Linked DNA regions of Parashewanella spongiae. The protein of the gene in region 1 interacts with the protein of each later gene in a pairwise test. Links are inferred from orthologs where the notes say so. Each region holds a gene or a part of one and is shown in the gene's direction. Other genes may lie near its edges. The genes, in order: E2I05_RS06780 and lolA.

What was found.
Region 2: the proteins of E2I05_RS06780 (region 1) and lolA interact in binary tests that used the Escherichia coli proteins (3 or more experiments, as listed by UniProt). The link is inferred for Parashewanella spongiae from one-to-one orthologs.

What each region holds. Positions count from the first base shown.
Region 1 is NZ_CP037952.1:1,765,064-1,773,566, forward strand. Bases 1,784-4,610 are described here. They hold E2I05_RS06780 (lipoprotein-releasing ABC transporter permease subunit), read left to right. Parts: upstream 1,784-2,497; coding sequence 2,498-3,724; downstream 3,725-4,610. Other genes in these bases: E2I05_RS06770 (ankyrin repeat domain-containing protein), read left to right, coding at 1,784-1,785; E2I05_RS06775 (hypothetical protein), read right to left, coding at 1,825-2,403; lolD (lipoprotein-releasing ABC transporter ATP-binding protein LolD), read left to right, coding at 3,729-4,463; lolE (lipoprotein-releasing ABC transporter permease subunit LolE), read left to right, coding at 4,463-4,610. Outside these bases: more of E2I05_RS06770, read left to right, coding at 1-1,783; more of lolE, read left to right, coding at 4,611-5,716; E2I05_RS06795 (DUF2062 domain-containing protein), read right to left, coding at 6,801-7,304; E2I05_RS06800 (DNA internalization-related competence protein ComEC/Rec2), read left to right, coding at 7,345-8,503. UniProt on the Escherichia coli protein: Part of an ATP-dependent transport system LolCDE responsible for the release of lipoproteins targeted to the outer membrane from the inner membrane.
Region 2 is NZ_CP037952.1:2,853,448-2,861,959, reverse strand. Bases 5,442-8,277 are described here. They hold lolA (outer membrane lipoprotein periplasmic chaperone LolA), read left to right. Parts: upstream 5,442-6,450; coding sequence 6,451-7,104; downstream 7,105-8,277. Other genes in these bases: E2I05_RS11150 (replication-associated recombination protein A), read left to right, coding at 7,114-8,277; E2I05_RS11160 (DNA translocase FtsK), read left to right, coding at 5,442-6,442. Outside these bases: E2I05_RS11185 (pentatricopeptide repeat-containing protein), read left to right, coding at 1-314; trxB (thioredoxin-disulfide reductase), read right to left, coding at 953-1,906; ald (alanine dehydrogenase), read right to left, coding at 2,045-3,157; leucine-responsive transcriptional regulator Lrp, read left to right, coding at 3,337-3,837; more of E2I05_RS11160, read left to right, coding at 4,007-5,441; more of E2I05_RS11150, read left to right, coding at 8,278-8,445; fluoride efflux transporter CrcB, read left to right, coding at 8,438-8,512. UniProt on the Escherichia coli protein: Participates in the translocation of lipoproteins from the inner membrane to the outer membrane.

The sequences.
Region 1 (8,503 bases):
GACTTTATTCGTGAAATAAAAAAAGTGTTAATTGAAGATTTATCCAGCCATATCAGCCAAAAGCAAGTGAGTTTAGGGCAGTTTAAGCAGATACAAACAAAACTGAAAAAGTTGGACAAAACGCAACAACAAGCCTTCGATAGATGCGAAGAAAAATTATTAAAAAACTTAGTTGATGACTGTAGTAACGTAACTGATTTTGAGAGAGTGATAAATGCCATTAACTTAAACAGCCTTTCAAAGAGCGCTACAGAAAGAGTGATTCAAAGTTTAAGAGGAAAAATCGAGAGCTTATTAGGAAATTGTTCGAGCTTTAAGAGCGAATTAACAACGTGGATTTCTTCGGCAACGGCTGAGCAAGTCATTAGATGTGAAAGTGCTTTAGATTTGGTTTATTTGCGGTGTAGTTGTATACAAAGGCTTGCTGCTTTAGACGCATTGTCGGAAAAGAGTAAAGCATTTGAGTCGTTAGAAGTGCTTGCTGAATTATCGACGGACTTACTAAAAACTCATTGTGATAACAGACGGCTTACAAATAGCTTAATCAAAGTTTTAAAAACTAAAAAACCGTCAGTGGAATTATGTTCAAAATTGATTGAAGCAGGTGCGGATTTAGCAATCAAAGATTGGGAAGGTAACTGCTTGTTGATGCTTGCGATCAATTCTAAATCGCTTGAAATCATTGATCTGGTTTTAGCTCAAAAAACAACCTACTGTTCAGAGAATAAAAAAGGTGAAACACCTTGTCATTGGGCTATAGGGTTAGAAGATGAGTCAATGAGAATGAAAGTATTTTTAGCTTCAAAAGAGTTAGTTAATCAAATAACACATACAGGTTACGCGCCAATTCATTTAGCTGTTTTAAGGGGGAATATAGCGCTTGTGGAACAATTATTATCTTTAGGTGTAGAAACAGAAACGCAGACCAATATAGTGAAAGCTGGCAGTGGTTCACAACATTCGGATGGTCTATTACACCTAGCTGTTAGGCATGACAAGCAAGAGATGCTCGAATGGCTTTTACAAACTGATTTTGGAAAAGAACAATTGCATATTGCAAATGAGCAAGGCGCAACACCAGTGTTGCTGGCAGCCATGCAGGGGACAATCAGTGCAGTAAGCATCTTGATTAAAGCTGGAGCGAAAGTAGGGCGCAACGATCGCGAACTCGAAGGAAGAAACGCTCTACATTTATCCGCAATGAATGAACGTTTAGACGTTTTTAATTTTTTCTGGGACCAACCACAGTTTTATAAAAAGGATAAAGATAAGAAGAATAAAGATTTAGTTAAAATTGCTATTTCTTGTGAACGCCCTGAAACTTTAAAAGTTATGTTAGCTAGCTCGCATTTTGACCCTCTCGAATATGATAAAAATGGACAAAATTACCTTCATTATGCCGCCGGTTCAAGATCTCCTAAATGTGTCGCTGTGCTAGGGAAAAAAGTACAGGAACTGGGAGGGTTACAACGGCGAATAACAAACCTTACATCAGGTGATAGCAATAAAACTGCTTTAGAAATTGCTTTAACATATAGACGAAGCGAAAATGTTGAGATTTTAAAAGAACTGCTAATGGATTCGAGAAGAGTCCAAAGACTTGTTAAAACACAAACACCAAGTCATTCTGTTAAAACAGAAAATTCGCCTAAAATACAGGATTACTATGCAATACAAAACAGTCTACTAGGGTATTTCCCTATCACTGGAAACCCATGTGCTGATCACTTGTTAAATGATCAAATTTGGCAAAGCACACAGGCAAGGATACATCATGGTCGGTGATATTAAACAAATGTTTTTATCCAAAACCGACAATAATGGTTATTGCTGTCGGTTTTGACTTCGTTTTTTCAGCATCTTTTGTTGCACACTTAAGCTTGCTTTCACGAGTAGTTCAACATCAGCTTCTATAATTTGCTGAAAACTCAATGTTAACACCCATTTGTTTGCTTCATTTGGATGCGGTTGGCAATCATCGACCGATGTTATCGCTAATAATGCAATCAGTTCATCTCGAATAAATACAGTCGATTTATAATGTTGGCCTATTTGAGCAGAAAAGTCGGTTAATACTTCAATTCCACCGCCACCAAACTTTAACCCGAGGGCTGGCTCACCATCTTGAGGTTCGCTTTCGAGAACGTATTGCAAGATGAGGTCAATTTTTTTTGATTGCAGTTTGAGGTAATCAACGACTGACTTAGTGTCACTTTCAAGTTGTCGGAGTTGCATCAAGCAGTTTGATTCAACATTTTTAACTTCACTGAGTAACTGTAATCCAATAGATTGCAGTCCTTGGAGTTCATTTTCTGTGGGTAATCCCTGATCTTTAGGCCAAAGTGTTAAAAAAGCCTTGAAGGAATGAGGCACGCTGAAATACGGGTTAGAGTCGTCGGTCAAGATTTGCCTCTTTATTTATGGGGATAATATCCTTATTATCGTGCCTATCTATATGATTTAGCAAGTTCGACGCACAGGATATCACTCATCTTCCATGAATTTTAAATTCGTTACTTATGTCGGTTATCGTTATTGGCGTTCTAAAAAGTCAAATAGCTTTGCATCTTTCATTACTTTTTTTGCGGTTACTGGGATCTTTCTTGGGGTTGCATCATTAATTATTGTCAGTTCAGTTATGAACGGCCTCGAAGGACAATTGAAAAATAAATTGCTAGGCTCTATCCCGCAGTTAACCATAAAAACAGTCGACCCTATTGATAATTTGAATGATAGATCATCAAAAATCATAAATTTGCCTCATGTGTTAGGCTTAGCGCCCAGTGTAGCGACTGAAGCTATGGCTCAATCACCCAGCACGATATCAGCTGTTCAACTGTATGGAATGTTTCCTCGGGATGCCGAATTAGTCGCTAGCGTAAGTGAGCATATCTACCCAGGGTCAATGGAAGATCTTGTTTCGGGTAAATACAGAATTATTTTAGGTGGTGAATTAGCCAGAAGACTCAAAGTCTCGATTGGTGAGCAAGTTCGCTTGCTAAGTGGTGATGGCGTTATCTATTCACCGATTGGACCGGTTCCCAGTCAGAGGAAATTTACCCTTGTTGGTATTTTTGAAACTGGCTCTCAAGTTGATGCACATGTTGCCTACGTGCATTATAAAGATGCACGTCGATTAACCAGAAAACAACCAAGTGAAGTCAATGAGCTTAGAGTATTTCTTGATGATCCATATAAAACATCGGTATTAGAGGATCAAATAAGGAAAGTATTTGATAAGCAACAAGTGTCAATAACAGATTGGCGTAGCACTTACGGCAGTTATTTCGCAGCGGTTAGGATGGAAAACAATATGATGTCCTTGATGTTGAGCCTAATCATTTTAGTAGCCGCTTTTAATATCATTTCGTCGCTGGTTATGATGGTGATTGATAAAACTACAGATGTTGCAGTATTGAAAACTCAAGGGTTATCTACAGCAAATGTAATGGGCGTATTTATGATCCAAGGGACATTCAATGCAATTTTAGGCCTAATAGCTGGCTTGGTTGTCGGTGTGATCATCAGTTTAAACTTGAATGACATTTTATCAGTAATGGGCATTTCAATATTGGGCGTTGGCCAAAGTTTGCCTGTTGTGATAGAAGGCCACAGACTTTTGGTTATTGGTATTGGTACCTTGGCGATTAGTTTGTTAGCAACAATATACCCAGCGCTAAGTGCAGCTAAAGTTGAGCCTGCAAATGCATTACGACATGAATAAATAAATGGATAAATTGATGAAACAGCAAGCCATATTAGAAATCGAAAATGTCTGTAAAAGCTATCATGATGGTGATGTTACTACTCAGGTATTAAAAAACGTCAATCTGACCGTTTATTCGGGCGAGCAATTAGCAATTGTAGGTAGCTCTGGATCGGGTAAAAGTACTTTACTTCATATTATGGGTACCCTTGATAAACCAACAAGTGGTAAAGCAATGCTTGAAGGAGAAGATCTATATCAAGCAACTGCAGCTCGGAAAAATCAAATTCGCAATCAAGATCTTGGTTTTATTTATCAGTTTCATCATTTATTGCCTGAGTTTTCTGCGGTAGAAAATGTGGCAATGCCAGCTTTGATTCAGGGAGTCAACCGCTCCCATGCGCTTGAAAAAGCAAAAAAACTGTTAGTTAGAGTTGGGTTATCCCATCGGTTGAATCACATTCCTGCTGAGCTATCTGGTGGTGAACGTCAACGAGTAGCAATTGTTAGGGCACTGATTAATTCTCCAAAGTTAGTACTTGCTGATGAGCCTACAGGTAATTTAGATGCAAAAAGTGGTGAAACCATCTATCAGTTGATTCAAGAGTTGGCTGAGCAACTTGGTACTGCATTTGTTGTTGTAACCCATGACAACCAGTTGGCTTCAAAAATGGATAGACAACTACAAATGAAAGATGGCAGTTTGCAAGAAACTACATTACAGCATAATGAGTTAGCTGTAGAAGGTGCCAACTAATGAGTCGTAGTTTGGCATTAACAGTAGGATGGCGGTTTTATCGGGCTAGGCAGTCAAATAAATTTATCAGCTTTATCGCATTTGCATCCACGGCGGGCATAGCATTAGGTGTTGGTGTATTAATTGTTTTGTTATCGGCAATGAATGGTTTTGAGAAAGCGCTTGAAGAGCGACTTCTTGGCGTAACACCTCATGCTGAACTAATTGGTGTAAATGCGCCAATTGATGACTGGCAACGGCTTATTGATGATGCAAAAAAAATACCGGGTATCGCGGCGGCGGCACCGTTTATGAAAATAAATGGATTAGTACAAAAAAAGGGTGGTTTTCAAGCCATTCAACTTGTCGGCATAGATACTCAGCTTGAAGGTGCGGTTTCAACTCTGCCTCAATTTACGGATAAAGTAAGTTGGAATAGTCTTGGTCCAAAACAAGGTAATCATGTCATTGTTGGTAGGAGTCTGCTTAAAAAGCTCAATTTGGAGATAGGCGATACATTGGCATTGTACGTGCCAAAACAAGTTTCTGGTTCATCAAGTAATTTTGCATCAGCTAAAAGTCACCGATTCGTCATTACAGGCACGTATACGCTGGGTGGAGAACTAGAGTCTACTACAGCTTATATCCCCATGGACTATTCTCAGAGTTTACAGGGGTTTGGTAATGAAGTGTCTGGCGTGCGCTTAAAAATGGATGATGTTTTTATGGCTCCTCGATTGGTAAGGCAATTAGGCTATAGCCAAGAACAGATAGTAAATATGCTGGATTGGACGAGAACTCAAGGTCATGTTTATCAAGATATTCAACTTGTTCGATTAGTCATGTATTTAGCTTTAGCCTTGGTTATTGCCGTTGCGTGTTTTAATGTGGTTTCAACCCTAGTGATGTCAGTTCGAGATAAGCAATCTGAAATTGCAATATTAATTACAATGGGGTTAAGTCGCTCGTCAGTCATGCAAGTTTTTATGGTGCAGGGCACGTTAAACGGAATTATTGGTTGTAGTATCGGTGCTTTCATTGGTGTGATTTTAGCGTTAAACCTAAGTGCACTTGCGAAACAAATAGAAGAATTATTTAATGTACAGATTATTTCTGGCGATGTTTATTTTATTGATTTTCTTCCATCTGAGCTGCAGTGGAATGACGTTTATATTTCAGTCGGGTTGGCATTAGCAATGAGCCTGTTATCAACACTCTATCCGGCGTGGAAAGCCACTAAAGTAGATCCGGCTGAAACTTTATCTGGTGGATAAGTCAATATGGACACTAGCACAGGGTTTAAGTAGAGTAGGCTACTTTAACCTAAAAACATCAGTTGAACGCTGAGTATACGCGTAACTATTTGAGCGATATGATGATTTTATCATCAAGGCTTTCATCCAATGAGTGAAGTGCTCTACGCTCACAAGCTTGCTAAAATGACTGCTATTTGCGTTGTAACTTTTGCAAGTAGAATAACTACTTGCTGCAAGCTACGCCTTACTATCAGCCATTTTTTCTACGCTTGAGAACGCAATCAACTGATGTTTCTAGCTTTAATGAACTGGTGATCTCTCCAAAATAATTCATTGAAAATATTAGTTACTATTTCGTCATACCAAGCATAGGCTGGTATCTAGGGGCTGTTTATCTTTCAGGATTAAATTTTGGGCTATTTGAGCATTTATCTGTTCAAGGCGTAAGCAGTGAAGCTTAGTCATCTAAGTAAACGGGTTACAACACAGAACAGTGAACGCTCAAAAGCATCTATGACAGCGTAAATAGGTCATTTCTACTGCGTTATCGCTTGCTTATTTGGAATACCAAACCGCACAAGCTCTGTCTTGTATAAAACGACCAATTTATCGCTGCAAAAATAATCACGAAAGATAAACAGCCCCCCTAGTGTCTTTGTAAAAATTAACAAAAATCACTGGATACTCACCTTTTGAGTATGACATAACGGTTTGAATTTACGTTATTATTAAACAGGCTTTATTTTCTTATCAAACATTAGGGTCTGTTGATCTTTTATGATTAAATTTTGTGCTATTTGAGCATTTATCTGTTTAAGGCGTGAGCAGTGATGCTTAGCCATCTAAGTGAGCTGGTCACAACACAGAACAGTGAATGCTCAAAAGCATCGAAGAAAGAGAGAGCGTAAATTGGTCGCTCTTTCTAAATAAAAGGTGCTGCGTTATCGTTTTCTTATTTGGAAACGAAGTAACGACAGTTTTGTATGTCGATAATAACCAAACCTCACAAACTCTGCCTTGCATAAAATAACCAATTTATCGCTGCAAAAACAATCACGAAAGATTAACAGACCCTAGACGGGAGAACGATTTGTTGTTCCCCTTACTTTCTTCTCTTCCAGCGATTTACTACTGAAAAGCGCCATAACTGTTTAATGATAAAGTAGCTAATAATTGACGATGTGAAACCTAATACTAAACAACCCAGTAAGAATGGAGGGCCTATGGTTGATAAAGAATGTTCTAACCATTGCCAGCTTAGTTCAAACGTAAATTCTCCAATCGGTTGATTGAGTAGTTTAGTACCAAGCCAATAAGCCGCATAAAATAGAAATGGCATGGTAAATGGGTTAGTAAGCCAAACTAATGCAACTGATAACGGCAGGTTAACGTTAAAAAATATGGCTAAAGCCGCTGCCATGATCATTTGAAAAGGAATAGGAGTCCAAGCGCAAAATAAGCCAACGGCAAATGCTCCAGGTGCCGATTTTCGATTTAATGCCCACAAGTTTGGATTGTGGAGCAAGCTCCCAAATATCCTTAAATGTTTATGCTCACGGATGCTGTGAGGGTCTGGCATAAATTTTTCAATAAATTTCTTTGGCATAATGCTACTGCTAGTTTAACTTAATGTAATGAATCGATTTATGTTTGGCTTTTGTGCCACTTCATTATCAGCGATTTTTTGGCATTCGCTGCTGCCGTTTGAATTTTTTGTCCCAGTAATAATGTTGTTAGCTATTATTCTCTATTACCGAGTATGGCTGCTTTCTGGCGCCATAATTTCACTCTTATGGCTTAGTGTTTACAGCCACTTCTTATTGAGTTTTCAAACAAAAAACGACTTAAATGAACTCAAAGTTAAAGCTGAAATCATATCACTTGTCACCCAAAACAGCGACTGGCTTTCAGCAGATATTGCGTTAATTCAACCAAATGTAACTTTTTTGCCCAGAAAAAAACTCAGGATTTCTTGGCGAACTACGCAAACCGTAAAAGTTGGGCAAGTGTACCAATGGCAATTAAAGCCTAAAAGTATTACTGGGATATTAAATAAAGGCGGTTTTAATCAACAAAAGTATTATCTGAGTCGACATATTTTTGCTAAAGCTAATGTGAAAAGTGCGGAACTTACCGGTGAACAACAAAGCTTGAGGCAGCAACTTCTTTTTAGCTTGAGTAAAGCGCTTGGTAAATTCAATAATAGTGACTTAATGTTGGCTCTGCTTTTAGGTGATAAATCTCAGTTTTCAAACCATCGCTGGGAAACATTACGGCAAAGCGGAACTGGGCATTTAGTTGCCATTTCAGGGCTACATCTTTCAGTGATAAGTGCGTGGCTGTTTTTGTGTTCGTTTTGGTTTATGACGCGGTTGAGACAGGCTCAAGGGAAGTCAAATTTAGTATTCGCAATTGTTGTTTCTTGTTTTGGTGCCTTATTCTATGCGTATTTAGCTGGTTTTGCTATTGCAACTCAGCGTGCATTAATTATGTTGCTTGTTGTCATGGGACTTGCTCTATTTCGGCGTTTTTCGTCGCCATGGGAAAGATTGTTGATGGCGTTGTTTGTTATTCTTATTATTGATCCATTAGCAGTGCTTAGTGCTGGGCTATGGCTTTCGTTTACGGCTCTAACACTTATTCTGTTAAGTATCAGTCATTATCAAAAGTCTCGTTCTATAGGGAAAAATACTTATCAAAAAATTAGAGTTCGTCTAAAGCAATTTATACTCATTCAGTTATGTTTATCTATTGGTTTAGGGCTGTTAGGTGCATTACTTTTTGGTGGAATGAGTGTTCACAGTA
Region 2 (8,512 bases), 1.1 Mb from region 1 along the record:
CACAAGGAATATATAAAAAAAATGTTGGCTTAATGAATCATTGTATCGATTTGCATATGGATAAAATCTTCGAAGAACATTCAGGGGATGGAACACATATTCGAGGTGTTCCATTAGCTTTCGCAAAACTATTGTTTTGTTACCACAAAAAAAACAATGAACCCAAAATAACATCGATCATAACTGGATACCATGGCTATAATACTTTAAAAAATGGAATGATAAGTTTTCTCAAAGATGAATTTGGACTTGAGTTTATCGAGGATAAATTCAACTCAGGAATGATAGTATTGAGCGAGTCGGTAGTGGGCTGAAGCAGTGAATTGATCTATTATAGTTGCACTCTAGTTTCATTTATTTTAGAGAATATCATGCGTCACTCTGTAGATGTTCAATGCCCTCACTGTCAAAGTACTTCAATATCAAAAGCACGAAAAAGCCCAAAGGGGCAGCAAAGAAATTTATCCTAAAAACATCAGTTGAACGCTGAGTATACGAGTAACTGTTTGAGCAATACGATGATTTTATTATCATGTTTTTCATCCAATGAGTGAAATGCTCTACGCTCACAAGCTTGCTAAAATGACTGCTATCTGCGTTATAGCTTGCTATCAGCCATTTTTTCTACGCTTGAGAACGCAGTCAACTAATGTTTCTAGGTTTATGTACCAACTCTGAGTGCCCGAAAAAACATTTCTACTTCATTATGTTAAGCGTGCTTGGGAAGATGGAGTAAAAGAAACAGCCATTGACATGGTATTTAATAGAACGATTTGTTTTTCTAAGTTAGAAAGTATGCACGATACGGTAATAGATTTGTTAATCAATCGAGTAGAATTTGGGATTGATATTCATGCCTACCACTAAATTAGCCCACTACTTATGGTATTAGCTTAACTCAATCATAAAAAAGCGACTTTTTAAAGTCGCTTTTTTACTAGTTGTGTTTGGGTTAGTCTTGAGAGTCTAAGAAACGCTCAGCATCTAAAGCGGCCATACAACCTGCTCCAGCAGAAGTAATTGCTTGGCGATAATGTTGATCCATTACATCACCACAAGCGTAAACGCCTTCAACACTAGTTTGAGTTGCATTACCTTGTAAGCCGCTTTGAACTTTGATGTAACCATTGTTCATTTCAAGCTGACCATCAAAAATACCTGTATTTGGGCTATGTCCAATAGCCACAAAAACACCAGCAACCTCTAAATCAGAAATACTACCATCACTGGTACTCTTCATCTTAAGACCAGTCACACCCATGTCATCACCAACAACTTCATCCATTGTTTGATTTAGGTGCAAAGTGATGTTTCCGTCAGCCACTTTTTTCATCATACGATCAGCTAAGATTTTTTCAGATCTGAATGTATCACGACGATGTATAACATGTACTTCAGAAGCGATATTGCTTAAATAAAGTGCTTCTTCAACAGCAGTGTTTCCGCCTCCAATTACAGCAACTTTTTGATTGCGATAAAAGAAGCCATCACAAGTAGCACAAGCAGATACGCCTTTGCCTTGGAATGCTGTTTCAGACTCAAGTCCCAAGTAGCGGGCTGAAGCACCTGTTGCGATAATTAATGCATCACAAGTATATTCACCAGAGTCGCCTTTCAATTTAAAAGGTCTCTGACTTAAATCAGTTTCATTGATGTGATCAAAAATAATTTCGGTATCAAACTTTTCAGCATGCTTTTGCATACGTTCCATTAACGCTGGTCCCGTAAGGTCATCAGCATCCCCAGGCCAGTTTTCAACTTCAGTGGTCGTAGTTAATTGACCACCTTGCTGGATACCTGTGATCATTACAGGGTTTAAGTTAGCTCTAGCGGCATAAACAGCAGCAGTATAACCCGCAGGGCCTGAGCCCAGAATCAAAAGTTTACAGTGACGAGCTTGGCTCATTATTCTCTCCGTGCATTAGCAAATTGAAGCGATTGTATGGAATTTATTTAGAGGGGTAAAGTGTAAAATAGCGATTGCTCTAATAGAAAAAGAGAGCCTTAGCTCTCTTTTTCACTTATTAACAATATAAATGAATATTTAGATCATGCTTTCTGCAGGTACGTATTCATAGCCATGAGCTTCAGCAACTTCTTTTATTGTTACTTTGCCGTGCATGACATTAAGACCATTCATTAAATGCTTATCTGATTTTAATGCTTCTTTGTAACCAAGGTTAGCGAGCTTGATAATGTATGGAAGTGTTGCATTATTCAAGGCGAATGTAGATGTACGAGCAACAGCACCAGGCATATTTGCTACACAATAATGCACAACGCCATCTACGATATAGGTTGGATCTTGGTGAGTAGTGGCTTTTGCCGTTTCAGCACAACCACCTTGGTCAATTGCGACATCAACAATAGCACTGCCTTGTTTCATACGACTCACTAAGCTGCGTGTAATGAGTTTTGGAGCGGCTGCTCCTGGGATTAACACTCCGCCAATTACCAAGTCAGCATCTAAGACATGACGCTCGATAGAGTCAGCAGTCGAATAGACCGCTTGAACACGAGAACCGAACTGAACATTAATGCGGCGCAGTGCATCAATGTTGCGATCTAATATAATTACTTCAGCACCTAGCCCTATTGCCATTTGAGCAGCATTAACACCAACCATGCCTCCACCAATAATAACAACCTTTGCAGGCTCAACACCTGGAACACCGCCAAGTAATATTCCGCGGCCACCAGCAGATTTTTCTAAAGCCATAGCTCCAGCTTGAATTGACATGCGGCCAGCAACTTCAGACATAGGAGCGAGTAATGGTAAACCACCACGATCATCCGTCACAGTTTCGTATGCGATACATACAGATCCACTTTTGACTAAATCCTCAGTTTGAGGAAGATCAGGAGCAAGGTGTAAATAGGTGAAAAGTATCTGATCTTGACGCAACATAGCACGTTCAACTGCTAAAGGTTCCTTTACCTTTACGATCATCTCAGCTTTTGCAAAGACCTCTTCAGCAGAGTGTAAAATCTCAGCACCAGCATTCATATAGTCTTGATCTGTAAAGCCGATTCCGTCTCCAGCCGTAGACTGTACAAATACATCATGTCCTTTCAAAGTTAACTCATGAACACTAGATGGTACCATACCCACACGGTATTCATGGTTTTTGATTTCTTTTGGAACACCAATAATCATTTTTGAGCCTCGAATTGCATAAATTCCCATTTTTTTTGGGAAATGTTGTTATTTTAGTCAACCCTGACGTGCTTCTTTCAGGGATATTTAGTATAGTATTCTCGTTGTAGTTTATGTTACTAAAATTTCCCCTTTAGCAGCATAAAACACCTTTCACGTAGGGGAAGCTGGTTTAATATATGTCACATAATAAAAAAAGTCCTATAAAAGACTTGGATCGTATAGATCGCAATATTCTTAACGAATTACAAACCGATGGTCGCATTTCTAATGTTGAATTATCAAAACGTGTTGGCTTAAGTCCTACTCCCTGTTTGGAACGAGTAAAACGATTAGAAAAACAAGGTTACATTAATGGATATGTTGCTTTAGTAAATCCACATTATCTTGGTGCCTCTCTACTCGTTTTTATTGAAATTACCCTTACAAGAGATACTCCAGATGTTTTTGATAATTTTAACAAAGCGGTACAAGTGTTAGATGAAATTCAAGAGTGTCATTTAGTTTCAGGAGATTTCGATTATCTACTTAAAACAAGAGTTCCTGATATGTCTGCCTATAGAAAGTTACTTGGTGAAACTTTACTAAAGTTGCCTTCTATATCAGATACAAGAACTTATGTTGTAATGGAAGAAGTAAAACAAACAAATAGAATTGCAATTGATCCAACTATTGATTAATTATTAATTTCTAAAAGATGAAAGGGAGCTTTGGCTCCCTTATTTTTTAACTAAAGCAATCTGATGACTGCACAAAAAGCTGGATTCTGGTATCTTTAAAGATAATTATTATGTTATTGCTTATATTTTTAAGCTTCTTTTTATTACAAACGATTAAAGGCGCGTGAATTTGTCTCAGGGAAAAGATGTCTCAAAGCTAACTGGCGTACAAAGGTTACTTGAGGGAAGTTTGATTCTATGTTGCATGATAGCAACATTTGTCTTAATTGCTTTAGCAAGTTATAGCCCAATGGATTCAGGCTGGAGCCAATCAAGTTATCAAGGAAAAGTGGATAATTTAGGTGGAACTGTCGGCGCATGGGTTGCCGATGTTTTACTTTATTTTTTTGGCTATGTCGCTTTTTTTATTCCGATGATGATTGCAGCTTTCGGCTGGTTGCTTTTCAAAAGAGCTTATCGGCTCATCGAGATTGATTATTTTACAGTAGCTTTGCGTTTAATTGGTTTCTTTTTAGCGTTATTAAGCATCGGCGCTCTCTCCAGCATGAATGCTGAGGACGTATACCAATTTTCTGCAGGCGGGCTCGCAGGGAATGTAATAGGTCATATAATGGTGAGTTATTTTAGTCACCTAGGTTCAACATTGCTTCTGTTATGTTTTTTAATCGCTGGTTTTACGCTTTTTACAGGCATCAGTATTATTACAATTGTTGATAGTATTGGACACGGAACGATTACATTCAGCAAATTTTTGTATAGCCTGCCATCAAAATTTAAACGAAGGGAACAATCAGAAGATGCCAATGGATTTATGTCTATCGTGGCTAAAGTCCGTCAACGCCGAGAAAATTCTGAAAGTTCGACGCAAGAAGAATTTTATACAGAACAAAAAATAGAACCAAACTTAGATACTCCTTTTGGTAATAATCACTCTGAAGAAGTATTAGATGAATTAGGTGATAGTTTTACAGCCCTAGTTGAAGGAAATGATGAAGTTTTAGAAAAAACTAAAACTGAACTTGTCCCTAAAAGTGATAAAGCCCAAGTTGTAGATGGCATTATTGTTTTGCCTGGGCAAGAAGAAATCATTTCAAGAAAAGACATGCCGCCTTTACCAAGTATAACCTTGCTTGACGTGCCTAATCGAAAGAAAAATCCAATTAGCCAAGAAGAATTGGATCAAGTCGCACGTTTAGTTGAAATCAAACTTGCCGATTTTAATATCACGGCCAAAGTTGTCAGTGTTTCTCCGGGACCTGTGATAACACGTTTTGAGCTTGAGTTAGCTCCAGGGATCAAAGCATCTAAAATTACCAATTTATCGAAAGATTTAGCACGTTCCTTGTTATCTGAAAGTGTACGAGTTGTTGAAGTTATTCCAGGCAAACCTTATGTAGGTATTGAACTTCCAAATAAATTCCGTGAAACCGTATTTATGCGTGACGTTTTAGACAGTGAAATATTTGAGGACAGTGCATCAAACTTATCGATGGTTCTTGGACAAGACATTTCAGGAGTACCCGTTGTTGTTGATTTAGGGAAAATGCCACATTTACTTGTCGCTGGTACTACGGGCTCTGGTAAGTCTGTTGGTGTGAACGTAATGATCACCAGCTTGTTGTATAAATCATCTCCCGATGATGTTCGTTTCATCATGATTGACCCAAAAATGCTCGAACTCTCAGTTTATGAAGGAATTCCACACTTATTATGTGATGTAGTTACCGACATGAAAGAAGCCGCTAACGCACTACGGTGGTGTGTGGGGGAAATGGAGCGTCGATACAAGCTAATGTCAGCGTTAGGCGTGAGAAATTTAAAAGGTTATAACAGCAAAATAGCATTGGCGAAAGAGCAAGGAGAGCCAATAAAAGATCCGCTTTGGAAGCCAAACGATGGGCTTGAAGAATACGCTCCAGATTTAGAAAAACTACCTTCTATTGTTGTTATCGTCGATGAATTTGCGGACATGATAATGATTGTTGGGAAAAAAGTTGAAGAACTTATTGCTAGAATCGCACAAAAAGCCCGTGCCGCTGGTATACACCTTATTCTTGCGACACAGCGACCATCTGTAGATGTGATAACAGGTCTCATTAAAGCTAATGTTCCAACGCGTATTGCGTTTCAAGTGTCGTCTCGAATTGACTCTCGTACAATTCTTGATCAGCAAGGCGCTGAAACACTGCTTGGAATGGGTGATATGCTGTATCTGCCACCAGGCACATCGGTTCCCATTCGTGTACATGGTGCATTTATTGATGATCATGAAGTACATAAAGTTGTCGGTGATTGGAAAGCCCGTGGAAAACCTCAATATATTGATGACATTTTGAATGGATCAAGCGAAGGTGGCGAAGTACTTTTACCTGGTGAAAGCTCTGAATCAGAAGAAGACATTGATGCGCTTTATGATGAGGCGGTTGCATTTGTCACAGAGACTAGACGTGGCTCTATTTCTAGTGTTCAGCGAAAGTTTAAAATAGGCTATAACCGTGCGGCAAGAATTATTGAATCTATGGAAACACAAGGCGTGGTAAGTTCACCTGGTAACAATGGCAATCGTGAAGTTTTAGCTCCACCACCTCCGAAAAATGATTATTAGGGTACAAAATGAAAAAAATTATAGGTCAGTTTTTTTTTACATCACTTGTGGTGTTTTCTTCTCAAGTTCATGCTGACGCTAAGGACGAATTAAAACAGCAGCTTAATCAAGTTAAAACACTTCATTCAAAATTCACACAAAATGTAGTGGATGTTAATAATAAAAATATTCAACAAGGTTCAGGAATTTTTTCTTTAGCTTATCCTAATCAACTATATTGGCATTTAACTGAGCCTGATGAGTCACTGATCATTGCCAATGAAAAGAGTGTTTGGCTATATAACCCTTTTGCTGAGGAAGTCACTATTCTAGATTTAGAGCAAGCCGTTTCTACATCTCCTATGACATTATTGATCCATAGAGATGAGGCTACATGGTCTAACTATAGGGTCACTAAAACTGAAGTTACTAAAGGTTCTCCAAAAGATGATAGCTGCTATTCAATTACACCAAAATTCTCAGACTCGACAGTCGTGAAAGTGGATGCATGTTTTAATCATAACCGATTAAATAAGTTCGCTATATTTGATTCTCAAGGCAACATCAGCACTTTTGATTTAACTGAGCAACGTAATCTTAATGAAGAAGAAAGGTCAATTTTTAACTTTGTTATTCCAGATAATGTTGATGTTGATGATCAACGTGCAAAAAAGATCCAGTAGGCACAAGTAGTGAGTAGTTTGTCATTAGACTTTTCTCCAGATTTTAGGCCTCTTGCAGCGAGAATGCGACCTGAAAGTATTGAGCAATATATTGGTCAAGAGCACATTTTGGGAGTGGATAAGCCTCTACGTAAAGCGCTAGAAAATGGTAAAGCTCATTCTATGCTTTTTTGGGGGCCGCCAGGCACAGGAAAAACGACCTTAGCAGAGTTGATAGCTCATTATACCAATGCACATGTTGAACGTATTTCAGCCGTTTCTGCGGGTGTTAAAGATATTCGTGCTGCTATCGAACAGGCGCAATCTATTGCTCAGTCCCGTGGTCAACAAACACTACTATTTGTCGATGAAGTTCATAGATTTAACAAAAGCCAACAAGATGCTTTTTTACCTTACATCGAAAATGGAACCGTTATTTTTATTGGTGCAACCACCGAGAATCCTTCATTTGAAATTAATAAAGCCTTGTTATCAAGAGCGAGAGTTTATTTAATTAAAAAACTTACTGATGATGAAGTATTGTTACTTGTACGACAAGCTAATGAAGATAACGAAAAAGGGCTAGGTCAAAGAAAGTTAATACTCTCAACTGATACACTAAAAAAATTAGCACATGTGAGCGATGGTGACGGTCGCAGAGCGCTAAATTTACTCGAACTCATGGCGGACATGGTGAGTGATGGCGCTGAGCTGACATCTCAGTTGCTTAACGAAGTAGCAGGGCATAAAGTTGCAAATTACGATAAAAAGGGCGACCAATTTTACGATTTAATCTCTGCTGTGCACAAGTCAATCAGAGGTTCAGCCCCAGATGCAGCTTTGTATTGGTTTTGTAGAATATTAGAAGGTGGCGGTGATCCCTTATACGTTGCCCGTAGGCTTCTTGCTATTGCTTCTGAAGATATAGGCAACGCCGATCCAAATGCAATGACAGTTGCTCTTAATGCATGGGACTGTTTTCATCGTGTTGGCCCAAGTGAAGGGGAGCGGGCTATCGCGCAAGCTGTTTTGTATTTAGCCAGCGCACCAAAAAGTAATGCCGTTTATACCGCTTTTAAAGCGGCCAGAGCATTAGCAAGAGATGGTGGAGACAAGCCAGTACCAATTCATCTTCGAAATGCACCTACCAACTTGATGAAAGATATAGGTTATGGTGCTGAGTATCGTTACGCTCATGATGAGCCAAATAGCTATGCAGCAGGTGAGAATTATTTCCCAGAAGAGTTTAAGGATGTAAAACTTTATCACCCTACAAGTCATGGTTTTGAAAAACGAATCCAATCAAAATTAGAGCAATTATCAGAACTTGACCTTATAAGTGAGAGAAAACGTTATGATTAACGTGCTCTTTGTTGCTGTGGGCGGTGCAATCGGTGCCACTTTACGATATTTGATCTCAATATTTATG